Regions from separate parts of the Paenibacillus sp. FSL R7-0297 genome, predicted to be linked through region 3. Evidence: predicted binding sites of a transcription regulator. Region 3 holds the regulator's gene; each other region holds the start of a gene.
The links. Region 3 encodes Rex, which represses fermentation and respiration genes when NADH is low (regulators of the CRP and FNR family bind a similar motif). Its sites were predicted from a motif close to TTGTGAAATATTTCACAA; they were not measured.
Positions count from the first base shown of each region.

Region 1: MKZ24_RS04875 (cytochrome ubiquinol oxidase subunit I) is a predicted target of Rex. The motif match lies at 1,843-1,860, and genes of this name have one in related genera.
Region 2: nirB (nitrite reductase large subunit NirB) is a predicted target of Rex. The motif match lies at 1,938-1,955, and genes of this name have one in related genera.
Region 4: MKZ24_RS28625 (flavocytochrome c) is a predicted target of Rex. The motif match lies at 1,310-1,327, and genes of this name have one in related genera.

Region 1 is NZ_JBBPAQ010000001.1:1,129,846-1,132,991, reverse strand. It holds gene cydB (cytochrome d ubiquinol oxidase subunit II) at 1-337, opposite strand, end outside; gene MKZ24_RS04875 (cytochrome ubiquinol oxidase subunit I) at 341-1,729, opposite strand; gene MKZ24_RS04870 (cold-shock protein) at 1,953-2,183, opposite strand; gene MKZ24_RS04865 (cold-shock protein) at 2,276-2,476, opposite strand; gene MKZ24_RS04860 (S1C family serine protease) at 2,871-3,146, opposite strand, start outside.
Region 2 is NZ_JBBPAQ010000001.1:3,573,289-3,576,434, reverse strand. It holds gene nirB (nitrite reductase large subunit NirB) at 1-1,834, opposite strand, end outside; gene MKZ24_RS15545 (hypothetical protein) at 2,037-2,723, opposite strand; gene ric (iron-sulfur cluster repair di-iron protein) at 2,868-3,146, opposite strand, start outside.
Region 3 is NZ_JBBPAQ010000001.1:3,850,519-3,853,664, reverse strand. It holds gene MKZ24_RS16905 (amidohydrolase) at 1-1,288, opposite strand, end outside; gene MKZ24_RS16900 (redox-sensing transcriptional repressor Rex) at 1,275-1,928, opposite strand; gene dinG (ATP-dependent DNA helicase DinG) at 2,159-3,146, opposite strand, start outside.
Region 4 is NZ_JBBPAQ010000001.1:6,570,766-6,573,911, forward strand. It holds gene MKZ24_RS28625 (flavocytochrome c) at 1-1,293, opposite strand, end outside; gene MKZ24_RS28630 (hypothetical protein) at 1,473-1,931, shown strand; gene MKZ24_RS28635 (PHP domain-containing protein) at 2,038-2,832, opposite strand; gene MKZ24_RS28640 (energy-coupling factor transporter transmembrane component T family protein) at 2,867-3,146, opposite strand, start outside.

The sequences.
Region 1 (3,146 bases), 2.7 Mb from region 3:
TCTGCCACGTCTTCGAATCGCGTTTACCTCTGAATTCAAAGGCAACACCGCGGGCAATCAGGGCCAGCAAGGCGAACACGAACGGGATATAGAATCCGCTGAACAGCGTCGCATACCAATGCGGGAAAGCGGCGAACATCGCGCCCGCCCCCGTAATCAGCCATACTTCATTCGCATCCCAGAACGGCCCGATGGAATTAATCAGTACCCGGCGCTCTGTATCATTCTTGGCCAGAATCTGCGTCTCCATTCCTACACCGAAGTCAAAGCCTTCAAGGAAGAAGAACCCGACAAACAGCACCGCAATCAACAGAAACCATAATTCATTAAGTGACATGGGTTAGTCCTCCTTGTTATACGGATCGTGGGATTCGCCGTGTTCGTTATCCATAGCATAAGGACCTTTTTTGATAACCTTGATGAACAGGCCGATCATTACCGCACCCAGTATGGCATAGATTGCGGTAAACGAAATCACCGAGAACAGCACCTGTCCGCTTGTAATATTAGGTGATACACTGTCTTCCGTAGTCATAAGTCCGAATACTGTCCATGGCTGACGCCCGATCTCCGTCATAATCCAGCCTGAGGTGTTGGCAATCGGCGGAAGCAGCAGCCCCCAGAACATGAACCGCATGAACCAGGTATTCGGTTTGTCCATCTTCTTACGCCACATGAGGTAGATGGCATACACACCAAGCGCAATCATTAGCGAGCCTGCCGCAACCATGATCCGGAAGCTCCAGAAGGTTGTTTTGACAGGCGGGATATAATCTCCAGGTCCATAAGCTGCTTCGTACTCCTGCTGGAGCTCCAGCATACCCTTAACCTCACCGGAGAATTTACTGTAAGACAGGAAGCTCAGCAGATACGGAATCTGTACCTCTCCGCTGCTCGTCTGATTCTCTGTATCGATATTAGCAAAGACTGTCCAAGGTGCCGGGTCGCCGCTCTTACCCCATAGCCCTTCGGACGCGGCCATCTTCATTGGCTGTGTTTCAACCAGATACTGCGCTTGGGCATGTCCGGCAACAGCTACGCCAAATGAAGAGATAATACCGACAATTGCCGCAATCTCGAACGATTTCCGGAAAAAGGCAACGTCCTGCTTCTTGAGCAATTTATAAGCACTAATCCCCGTTACCAGGAATGCGCCTGTAGCGTATGCGGCAAGCACTGTATGCGGGAACTCCACCAGCAGCTGACCGTTTGTAATTAATGCGAAGATATCATTCATTTCAGCCCGTCCATTATTGATCTGGAATCCTACCGGATGCTGCATGAACGAATTGGCGGCCAGAATCCAGAATGCCGAGAGCATCGTTCCGAAGGCTACCAGCCAGATCGATAATAGATGAATACGCTTGGATACCTTATCCCAGCCGAAGATCCAGATTCCGATGAACGTGGACTCCAGGAAGAATGCCAACAAGGCTTCAATCGCTAGCGGGGCTCCAAAAACATCACCGACGAAGCGCGAATAGTCAGACCAGTTCATTCCGAACTGGAACTCCTGCAATATCCCTGTCACTACGCCTACTGCGAAGTTAATGAGGAACAGCTTCCCCCAGAACTGCGCCATTCTTTTGTACTCTTCATTGCCTTTTCTAACGTACATGGTCTCCATAATAGCAATTAAGAGCGCTAGTCCGATCGATACCGGCACAAAGAAATAATGAAAAATCGTCGTCGACGCAAATTGTATACGCGACAGTATTACTGTATCCATATTTCTCCCCTTCCTTCTCCCCATTCGATATGTCTATTCTGTCAAATTTCCAGGGCCTAAAGTGTGATAATTATCACATTATACACCCTGTTTGAGCATGAAATTCAATAAATTTGTGACAAATATCACAATATTACGGTTAGAAAGCAAAAAAAATAAGACGGTTTCACCGTCTTGGATTTGTCTATCATTTATAGTTGTCTTGGTTCATAAAGGCATTGGTTTAGGTAATGGAAATACCCTTCTTAAGCGATTTGAGATCGCCATTCGAATTAAGCAATTGCGGCAGCATCTTCATGCTACGAACCATCGGGGAATGACAGAGACGGCAAGAAGGCGCATGCTCAAATGCGAAATTATCCCTCATCCATCCGTTACATCCATCGTTGGTACAGGCCCATATTGCGGTATTTTCTTCCGGTACTTCCTCCAAAGGCTTCTTCCGGTAGTTCATTGCCGTTCCTCCCTTCCTTTATGTTACAAGCTCAGTAACGATAAAAAAAGACCGTCCCAACTTTCACAAGCGGGGACGGTACCTTCTATTAATTACAGTTTTACAACGTTTTCGGCTTGTGGTCCGCGGTTGCCTTGAACAACGTTGAATTCAACGCGTTGGCCTTCGTCCAAAGTTTTGAAGCCGTCGCCAGTGATTGCGCTGAAGTGAACGAATACGTCGCTTCCGCCTTCAACTTCGATGAAACCGAATCCTTTTTCTGCGTTGAACCATTTAACTGTACCTGTTTGCATGTGTGTTACCTCCACAAATTTAAATTAATATGTTCTTTTTATCTTCAGACAAAGAAAAAATTCACACATTGAGAAAGGTTGTGATTCATTTGACAGCCCTTTTCAATGCGAGAATTAGGTATCAATTGTATGAATAATTTCATGTTACCACACCTGATTAACAAAGGCAAGCTGTCCTATCCGAATTTCTCCGTTTTTTCCCTTATAAGGACTTCTTCCCAATGTAAGGGTTACCAGTTGGTCTAAATAGTAATATTTATAGCCGATATTCATGTTTACCCCATTATTTTGGTCTTGAAACGGGCTCCGTCCTCTTAAATTTTGCATAAGAGGACGGCCTGAACCGTTTCCGTTATCCTGACTGCCTTAATATTATATACGGCAGCTTCCGGTTTTATTCCTCGGGTTTCTCAAGAAGCTGTACCGTCACCTGCTTCACTTCACCATTGCGGTAAAATGTAATTTGCAGATCATCACCGATCTTGGTGTGATCGTACAAATACTTGCGCAGGGACAAGGTGGATGTAATCGGCTTCTCATCGAACTTGGTAATTACATCATTGAATTGCAGGCCTGCATCCTTAGCCGGACCCACTGCATCCAATACCACAACCCCATCGGTTACCGTAGTTGGAAGGTTAAGCTCTTTGCGCTGGTCTTCAGCCAGCGG
Region 2 (3,146 bases), 280 kb from region 3:
CTTTTTTGACACCGATCAGGTCCAGACGCTGCCCGCCGGTCACCTTCACAACCTTCACATCATACTTCAGGGAAACATCGGCGATGCGTTTCAAATCCTCTGGAGTGGTAACCCCGCCGTACATCCGCGGAACAACCGTATAAGTTCCGTCCTTCTGAATATTGGCGCTCATCCGTTCATTCACGAAGCGCGATTCCTTCTCGTCCTCATGGGTGTCCGGATAGATCATACCCAGATAATAGTTCACAGCAGGACGGCATTTAGAACAGCCTTCTGATTGCTTCCAGTCCAGCACATGCATAACTTCTTTGGTGGTTTTGAGGCCTTTAGCCGTAATTTCGGCTACAATCTCATCCCGGCTAAGCGGGGTACAGCTGCAGATCCCCTGCTTGGCGCTTTGCTGGAAGCTATCTCCCAGAACGAACTGCAGAATCTGCTCAACTACAGGCTTACAGCCGCCGCATGAGCGGGTTGCGCCTGTACAAGCCTTGATCTCATCCACTGTAGTGAATCCATTCTCCGTAACGGCATCAACAATCGCCTTTTTGGTTACCCCGTTGCAGCCGCAGACAATTTCTTCATCGGCCATCGCTTCAACCGATAGCCCTTTCTTGGCTCCGCCTCCGCCGCAGCAGCCTGTGCCCATGACCTCTCCATAGATCTCATCGGTCATTTCTGTTCCCTGCTTCACCAGCTTCTGCAGGCTCGCTGCTTCCGTTACATCACCGAACAGAACCGCGCCGACAATAATGTTGTTTTTGAGCAGAATCTTCTTATAGGTTCTCTTCCACTCATCCTTGGCGGATATGACGGTATGCTCCGCTGTTTCGGTGAACTCTCCGGCCGAGAAAACATCAACACCGGAAATCTTGAGCTTCGTCGCGACAACCGAACCTTCGTATCCCGGAGTCTGCACACCAGACAAATGCTTGGCCAGTACCATCCCCTGCTCGAAGAGAGGCGCTACCAGACCATAGCAGGTGCCCCGGTGCTCCGTACATTCACCGACAGAATACACATTAGCCATGGAGGTCTGCAGATAGTCATTGACGACAATCCCGCGGTTAACCTCGATGCCGCTATCCTTGGCAAGCTGAACATTAGGTTTAATTCCGACTGCCATTACCACAAATTCTGCGGGCAACTCACTGCCGTCACTGAAGCGCAGCCCCGTAACCCGCTTTTCTCCAGTCAATTCGACCGTCTGCTTACCCATGGCGAATTTCACACCTTGACGCGCAAGCTCCGCCTGCAGCATAGAAGATGCCGTACGGTCCAGTTGCCGTTCCATCAGATCCTCAAGCAGATGCACAACGGTAACGTCCATCCCCAGATTCACGAGGCCTTTGGCTGCTTCAAGACCAAGCAGACCTCCGCCGATCACAGCTGCCGTGCGGTACTGCTTCGCTGCAGCCAGCATGGCATCGCAATCTGCGATATCACGGAAGCCGACTACCCCGTCTTTTAAACTGCCAGGAACAGGTAATATAAACGAATTAGAACCCGTAGCAATGATAACCTTGTCGTAATGAACCGCCTGTCCGTTATCAGTAATCACCTGCCTGGTTTGTTCATCAATCCGGATCACAGTCGTTCCAGTATGCAGGGTAATATTGTTATCTTCATACCACTGGCGGTCATTCAGAATAATATCTTCAATGGTTTTACTGCCTTCGAGAACATAGGACAGCATAATCCGGTTGTAATTGGGATGCGGCTCACTGCCGATAATCGTGATATCATAAGCCCCGCCCAGCTTTAAAATCTGCTCAATAGTGCCTACACCCGCCATGCCATTGCCAATCAGCACTAACTTTTCTCTGTTCGCTGTCACTGGTAGAACCCTCCTTCGAAACTCAGATTTCTTCACAAACTTGCTTGATATTGAAATTATACTGTCCAAAATTCCCCGGCATTTGTGATTCCAGTCACATTAAATGTGAAACATTTCACATAAAGTAAAATACAAAAAAAGGACCCCTGCGCACTCGGCACAGAAATCCTTGTATCCGATAAAACGGATTCCGCTATCGTAATTACCTCAGAACCAGTGATATCTCCAGCTTGTCCTGCGGTCTGAGCTTCATATCCACACCATTTCCCAGCAGCGCTTTGTCATTAACCTTCAGTTTCCACTCCTCACTGCTGAGTGGTGTGTAATCCATTACGGTAAGAACCGTCTTGTTATTCTCTGCCAGCTTAATCATTCCGCTGTTCTTCATAAGTCCCTTCACTGACAAATCTTCCGTATAGGACAGCACATGCGAATGTGTCAGCTCAGGCTGTTCACTCCCGCCATTCACCATAAGGATAACCGGTTGAAATAACGCCCCGGCTGCGGCCGGCTGCGCTGAGAAGACAATCGCTGCTCCAGCCTCGATTTTACTGTTCCAGTCCGTAAGCTTCTTGCTGTTCACTTGTACTTCCCACATCATATCCTGACTGAGCGCAACCCTATTGACCTCAAGAATACTATAGCCGTCTGCTGCAAAAGTAACGATCCCGCTCTTTCTCAGCAGTTCTATAATGGAATTACCTTCAATATAAGCTTCGTTAAGCAGTCTGCCGGAGGTTCCGGCCATTTCACGTTCACCCACCAGAATTGAAAAAGATAGTCCTGTGCTGCCGCCCGTATTTCCCGGTCCCAGATCCGAGCTGCAGCCGCTGGCTGTGAGTATAAAAACAAGGCACAGTAGTAAGCGCCCCATCCATTTCGTGGACATTCCACGGCACCGCCTTCTTATGTAATATCCCTGACTCCTTTAAGGATACCGCATAGAAGACCTGTTCTCAAATTATTTCTGCTCTAAACCTAACGTTCTTTATAACAAAAAAGTCCCCGGAGGGACTTTCCGTAGCACTACATTTTATTGATAACGCAGGAACAGGATATTATTCTCCAGATGCACATGCTCAAAGGTCATACCCTCCAGCTCCTCAAGGCGTGCATAGGTCAGGCGGTAAGTCGTACAGGCGTGCGCAGGCGGTGTGTAATCGTTGGTTACCCTGCGGAGCTCGCGGAGGATCTCACCGGCACCGTCATGCTCAGCTTCAAGATTATGCAGCAGGCCGCGCAGCTCCGATAGGCCTTCTTCAGTCGGGTTCTGTGTGTAGGCCAGCATTTTAGGGAATTCGCTCTCTTCTTC
Region 3 (3,146 bases):
GTCCTTCGAACGTTTCCTGCGCTTTGCGGCGGATAGCCTCTTCATCTAGTGTCAGACATTGTCCGTGCTTCACAATCTGTTTACCGTTGACCCAGACATGTTCCACATCCTTGGCACTAGCCGAATACACGGCATGGGACAAGAGGTCGGTATGCGGCAGCAAATGCGGCTGATCAATATCAATCGCAATGAAGTCAGCCTTCATCCCTGCTGCAAGCCGGCCTACCTGGTTCAGGAAAATCGAATGTGCACCATATTCTGTCGCCATGAGCAGCGCCTCAGGAGCAGGTACTGCCGTTGGATCACCGCTTACGCCTTTATGAATCAGCGCGGCCAGCCGCATTTCCTCAAACATATCCAGATTGTTGTTGCTTGCCGCGCCGTCCGTACCCAGGGAGACCTTAACTCCTGCTCTAAGCAGCTCAGGAACACGGGCTACTCCGCTGGCCAGCTTAAGGTTGCTGCCGGGATTATGAGATACGCCAACATTATGGCGGGCCAGAATCTCAATCTCTTCATCGTTCAGATGAACACCGTGGGCGATCAGGGACGGCCGGGTGAACATTCCCAGCTTCTCCAGATGCGCGACCGGTCGCAGGCCGTAATCGGCCACATTCTGCTCCACTTCATGGCGCGTTTCGGACATATGCGTGTGCATCGGCAGATCAAGATCATGTGCCGCCTGAACAAACTTCATGAAAAACTGCGGAGGACAGGTGTAAGGCGCATGGGGCGAGAGCATTGCAGTAATTCTGCCGTCAGCCTTGCCATGCCAGTTCCGGGCAAAAGCAATCGCCTCCGCCAGCTTGTGGTTCTGCACCTCTTCCGGACACAGGCCAATAACACCGCGCATAAGTACTGCACGGATGCCTGACTGCTCCGTAACCTCAGCAACCCGGTCCATATGATCATACATATCGAGGAAGGTCGTAGTGCCGCCCTTCAGCATCTCAAGAACGGATAGTGAGGTGCCCCAGTATACATCTTCACCGGTGAATTTCTCTTCCATCGGCCACATTTTTTCCTGCAGCCAAGCCTGCAGCACCATATCATCGCCGTAGCCGCGCAGCAGCGACATCGCCGCATGGCCGTGGGTGTTGACGAGACCCGGCATGAACAGCAGCCGGCTACCGTCAATAACCTCGGCATCCTCTTCAATTACAGGCTTCGCTTCACCTATGTAAGTAATCAGATCATTTTCGATGGTCATATAACCGCTCAGCACCGGCTTATCGCTGCCAGGAACCAGAAAACGGCCGTCTTTAATAATGGTTTTATTGCTGCTCATCTTCAGCTTCGTCCTTTCCGTCATGCAAATAATAAGCCAGACTCTGCAAATCCGTAGTGAAATCGGCGGCATGAATCCGGATATTGGATGGAGTCTTAAGAATTACAGGAGCAAAATTCAGGATCGCCTCAATACCCGAATCCACCAGAATGTCAGCAACGTTCTGTGCTTCACTGTCCGGAACGGTAATAATCCCAATGCGGATGCCCTGTGCACGGATGGTATCCCCCAGCTCACTCATCGGCTGGACAGTCAACGAGTTGATCTGCTGGCCTACCTTAGGCTCATAAGCATCAAATACAGCTGTAATCTTCATCGTATCCTTCAAGTAGGCATTGTAATTCGACAAGGCGTGGCCGAGATTACCTGCACCTACCAGAGCTACATTAATCTGCTGGTCCAGCTTCAGAATATGCCGGATCTTCTCAATCAGATAAGAGACATCATAACCAATGCCCTTTCTGCCAAAATCACCAAAATAAGCCAGGTCCTTGCGGATCTGGGCGGGGTTGAGATCAAGCTTCTGTCCCAGCTCCTGAGAAGAAACTGTTGAGATTTCACGTTTTTGGAGATCGTTCAGGAAACGCAGGTACACTGGGAGTCTGCGAACGACGGCCTCCGATATTTTATCCGATTTCATGTTTTCTCCTCCTAAAAGTTTTGATAGCATATACTTCTTGAATGACTTCGCAAAACTTGCTTCGTAAGCATACGCTTGTTTTGAAAGCATATGCTGCTTGATCAAGCTTCACTGCTGTTAAGCCGATTATAGGAACCGTGCTCCAGGCCTGCCCGTTTAGGCAGGAGCCGTGGAGCGCGGGACTTCAGAACAATAATTACTTATACATAATATCAGCCGCCGACGGATTATTAAACCCCGCCATCTTCAAGCCATTCTGCAATCCGCGGAACGATCTGATCCGTCAGCATATGCTCCATCTTGGGTCCGGGCAGCGAATACAGGAAATACTTCCCATAATAAGATTCGATTACCCTGGTATCATATACAATAACGATTCCGCGGTCCTGCGCGGTGCGTACCAACCGCCCGAAGCCTTGCTTGAAGCGGATTACGGCCTGCGGGACGGACAGCTTCATGAACGGATTCTTCTTCTGTGCCTGAAGCAGCTCAGACTTCGCTTCAGCCAGCGGATGATTGGGCGGCTGGAACGGCAGTCTGACAATAGCCAGACAGGTCAAAGCATCCCCGGGAATGTCTACACCTTCCCAGAAGCTGCTCGTCCCCAGTAAGACTGACGCCGAGCTGTCCTGGAACCGACGGATCAGCTTGCTCCGGCTACCGCCTTCTACGCCTTGTCCAAGCACAGCGATATCCTGCGAAGTCAGGGCTTCTTTGAGCGGATCATAGACCTGGCGCAGCATCTTGTAGGAGGTGAACAGCACCAGCATCCGCCCGCGGGTAGCCACAGCAGTTTCTGCCAGAGAATGAACCAGTGTGTCCACAAAGCGGGCATCCCCAATGCTTCCCTTGACACTAGGGAAGTCACGTGGAATGACAAGCAGTGCCTGCTCACGGTATTTGAACGGTGACGGAAGCAGAGCTGTCTGTAGACGTCCCTGCTCTGCAGCCTCACCAAGACCGAGATTATCGATCATGAACTGGAATGACTTATCCACAGACAAGGTAGCCGATGTCAGGATGATACTCTTCTTCTTATCGAAGAACAGTTCCCTGAGCTGAGTGCTCACATCCACCGGAACGGCATACATCTGCAGCGACTTGCCGCGGTAATTGCCGCTCCCCTCCAGCCAGTACACGATATTCTCGTCATTCAGTCCCATAAAGAAACGGATCTGCTCCCGGATGGAGGCCAGGTCCTTGAACAACCCGCCGATA
Region 4 (3,146 bases), 2.7 Mb from region 3:
TGTAGTTCTGCCGAATTCCGCATCCGACTTATTCTTCACTGCGCTGTTCCAGGTATCTACGGTCGTTTTCAGCTGATCTGCCGGAACATTCATTTGTTCTGCCAGCGCCCGGGTGGTATCCGCTGTTTTGACAACACCCATCTTGATGTACTGGTCCACCGCTTTGACACGGGACTTCACACCGGAATCAAATACCAGATAAGCGGATTTCTCTGGAAGCTTATTGATGGAAGCCGTCACTTTATCGCGGGTATCCATTTCATTACCGAAACGTTTGCCGGTGCTTGAGACAAGGATTGCGCCTTCGCCCCGCACAGCTTCACCGATCAGGTAGGATTTCTCCTGCTGTACTGTCGGGTGAACCTGGATCTGATCCATATCCACCGTTGTGCCGCCAACCTTCTCAATCATCTTGATGCCGTCGCCGGTGCTGCCGATCTGATTCGTGGTTACTAATCCTTCCAGATCAGGTCTAACCTCGGAGATCAATTCCTTGTTCGCACCGAAACCGCCGGTTGTAACAATAACTGCTGCTCCAGTAATCAATTTCTCATCGGCCTGGTTAAACAGCACCTTGACGCCGTTCACCTTGCCATCTTGCACTGTAAGTTCCTTCACGTCCGCATTAACGAACAATGGAATCCCTTGCTCTTGTACATTTCTTACGAGTCCTGCAACCAGATATTGACCGACTGCTGAACCGTCTTCGGGACGGTGGGTACGCTTCTCTTTCATTCCGCCGGTAATCGTAATATTGTTCAAACGGATTCCAATTGAATCCAGCCAGTCAATGGCACTTGCGGAATTATCCACGAAGAAACGGAGCAATTCCTTGTTATTCGTGTCGTGACCGCCTTTTAGCGTCTCTTCATAGAACAGATCATTGGTGTCCTCGATGCCCTGCTCCTTCTGGAACTTCGTATGCGAAGCGTTCATACCCGAAGAGGATTTGGTAGTATTACCGCCGGCAACCGGCATTTTCTCGAGAATAACCGGGTTCATGCCGTTAGCCTTGGCTTCCAGCGCTGCCGACATTCCGGCACCGCCTGCGCCGACAATGATGATATCATATTTATCTTTTAACTGATCGTACGGTGTATAGCTCGCTTCGGATGCTCCCGATACGGCTTCGGCTGTCTCTTTAGGTGCAGTGGTTGCTGCAGGCTCTGTGGTTGCGCTGTTCTTACCCTTGCTCTCATTGACACTGCCGCCCGCATTGTTGTTACCGCAGCCTGCGATAACCAGCATAACGGAAAGAACGAGTATAAGAGTCGCTGCAAATCTCTTTTTCATAGTAATGCTTGCCCCCTTGTGCATATTTTCACAATTAGCATAGCGGCAAAAGGGCTGTCCTTGGAAGCTTACGTAATTAAAGAAATCATTAAGTAACTAAAGTAAGTGAATTTGCGTACGGAAGTTTATAGTTTTATAATTGGGACTTACACATTCGTATGAGTAGGAGGAACTGAACCATGGACAAAAGCAAAAAATATGTGCTTACCGGCGCCATCCTGACCGCAGCTGGTGTTTCTCTAATGACCTATACAGCAAACCGTTACACTTCCTTCAACAAAGTGGTGTCCAGAACCATCCGGCTGGAGGATATCGCCTCCCTTGAAATCACCCGTCTGTCCTCTGTTCCCGGTGAACAGAAGGATATTGTGGTTACGGAGCCTGAGGCCATCAAACAAATATGTGATGATTTCGCCGACGTCCGGTTAATGAAATCAGCGCGGAATGTAAGCACAGACAACAAATACAGCTATTATATTACCATCGTACAGGCTGACCGGAAGCAGCGGTTTGATATCATTCTCAAAGGCGGGCAGCATATGATAATTTACGATAATGATATGAACAATCCGCATTTGAAAGCTTATAAAATTATGGGTTCCTTCCATCCGCAGGCATTGAAGCTGGCTTTTGCTTAAAACCGCAAGGCGTAGCGTAAATCATCCCCGGAAGCATAGAAGACATTACCTATGAAGTCATGGCCGGAGGAGTCCGGACATGACTTCATAATATTTTAGGGCCGCTTTAAGCCAGATAGCCAATCTCCGCTTCATCCCTGGAAGGCACTTCGCCGGCAAGCTGCTTCAGCAGCTTCTTCATCATGACCGAAGCCTTCACCTTGGTATGGAGACACGGCGAAAGCTCCATCTCATAGTCCCCCTGCTTAATAGCCTCCTTCAATTCCTCAACTGTAGAGCAGGATACATGTAGCCGGTTTATTACGCTGCCATACTGCAGGCATTGATGACTGTCACTGCCGGCAACCACAGGAACGCCAAGCTTCTCTGCAAATGGCGTAATCAGGTTCTTGTAGGCTTCAGCCCCCTGCACGTAAATATCTTTAGCATTGAAATCAAACGCATCCAGCCGCTTAAGCAGCTGAGGGTCCAATTGATGAAGTGGAGTAGAGGTGCGGAACGGATGGGCCCCTATTTTCCACAGATTGAATTCATCCGCCAGATCCAGCAGTCTTTTGAAAGGAATAAAGCTACACTGAGCAGTGTAATCTTCCAGCAAAGAACGGACAGCAAGAACATTCTCCTTAAGCCCGATCAGCAGGATGTGGCCTGTCTCGGCAATATCCACTTCCATTCCCGGAAACAGCTTCAGCCCGTCCACATCATAGTAATGTCCGTTATACGGATACATCTGATCCAGTGCCTCGTACATTGCGAAGAAATTAGAAGTATTAAAATGCTCTGTCAAAGCGGCTGCCTGCAGTCCGTTCACTTTAGCTTCCGACATCATTTCTGCGAAATACGCCGGGGAAAATGCTGATTTCTTAGACAATTTTCCGTGTGTGTGCAGATCAATATTCATATAGGTTAGGCTCCTTTTAAGTTTGCAGATTAGGTTAATACACCAGCTCAGGGTACAGGGTTCCAAACCAGAACAGCAGTATAATGTAAATCGTTGAACCGGATAAAAAAGCCCAGTCCGGCCTCTTCATCCGCAAATAGGACAGCTTGATCTTCTTCACCTTCGGATTGCTGAGACCGTAGCTGAATCCGCGTGTCTCCAGCGCTTCAATCGTGGTTCGCGACCGTTTGGCTGTATTGAGCATGAGCGGGTAGAAGACCAGCACCACAATCCGCAAGTAATACGCAACTGTTCTCCAGTAGAACACCCCGTGA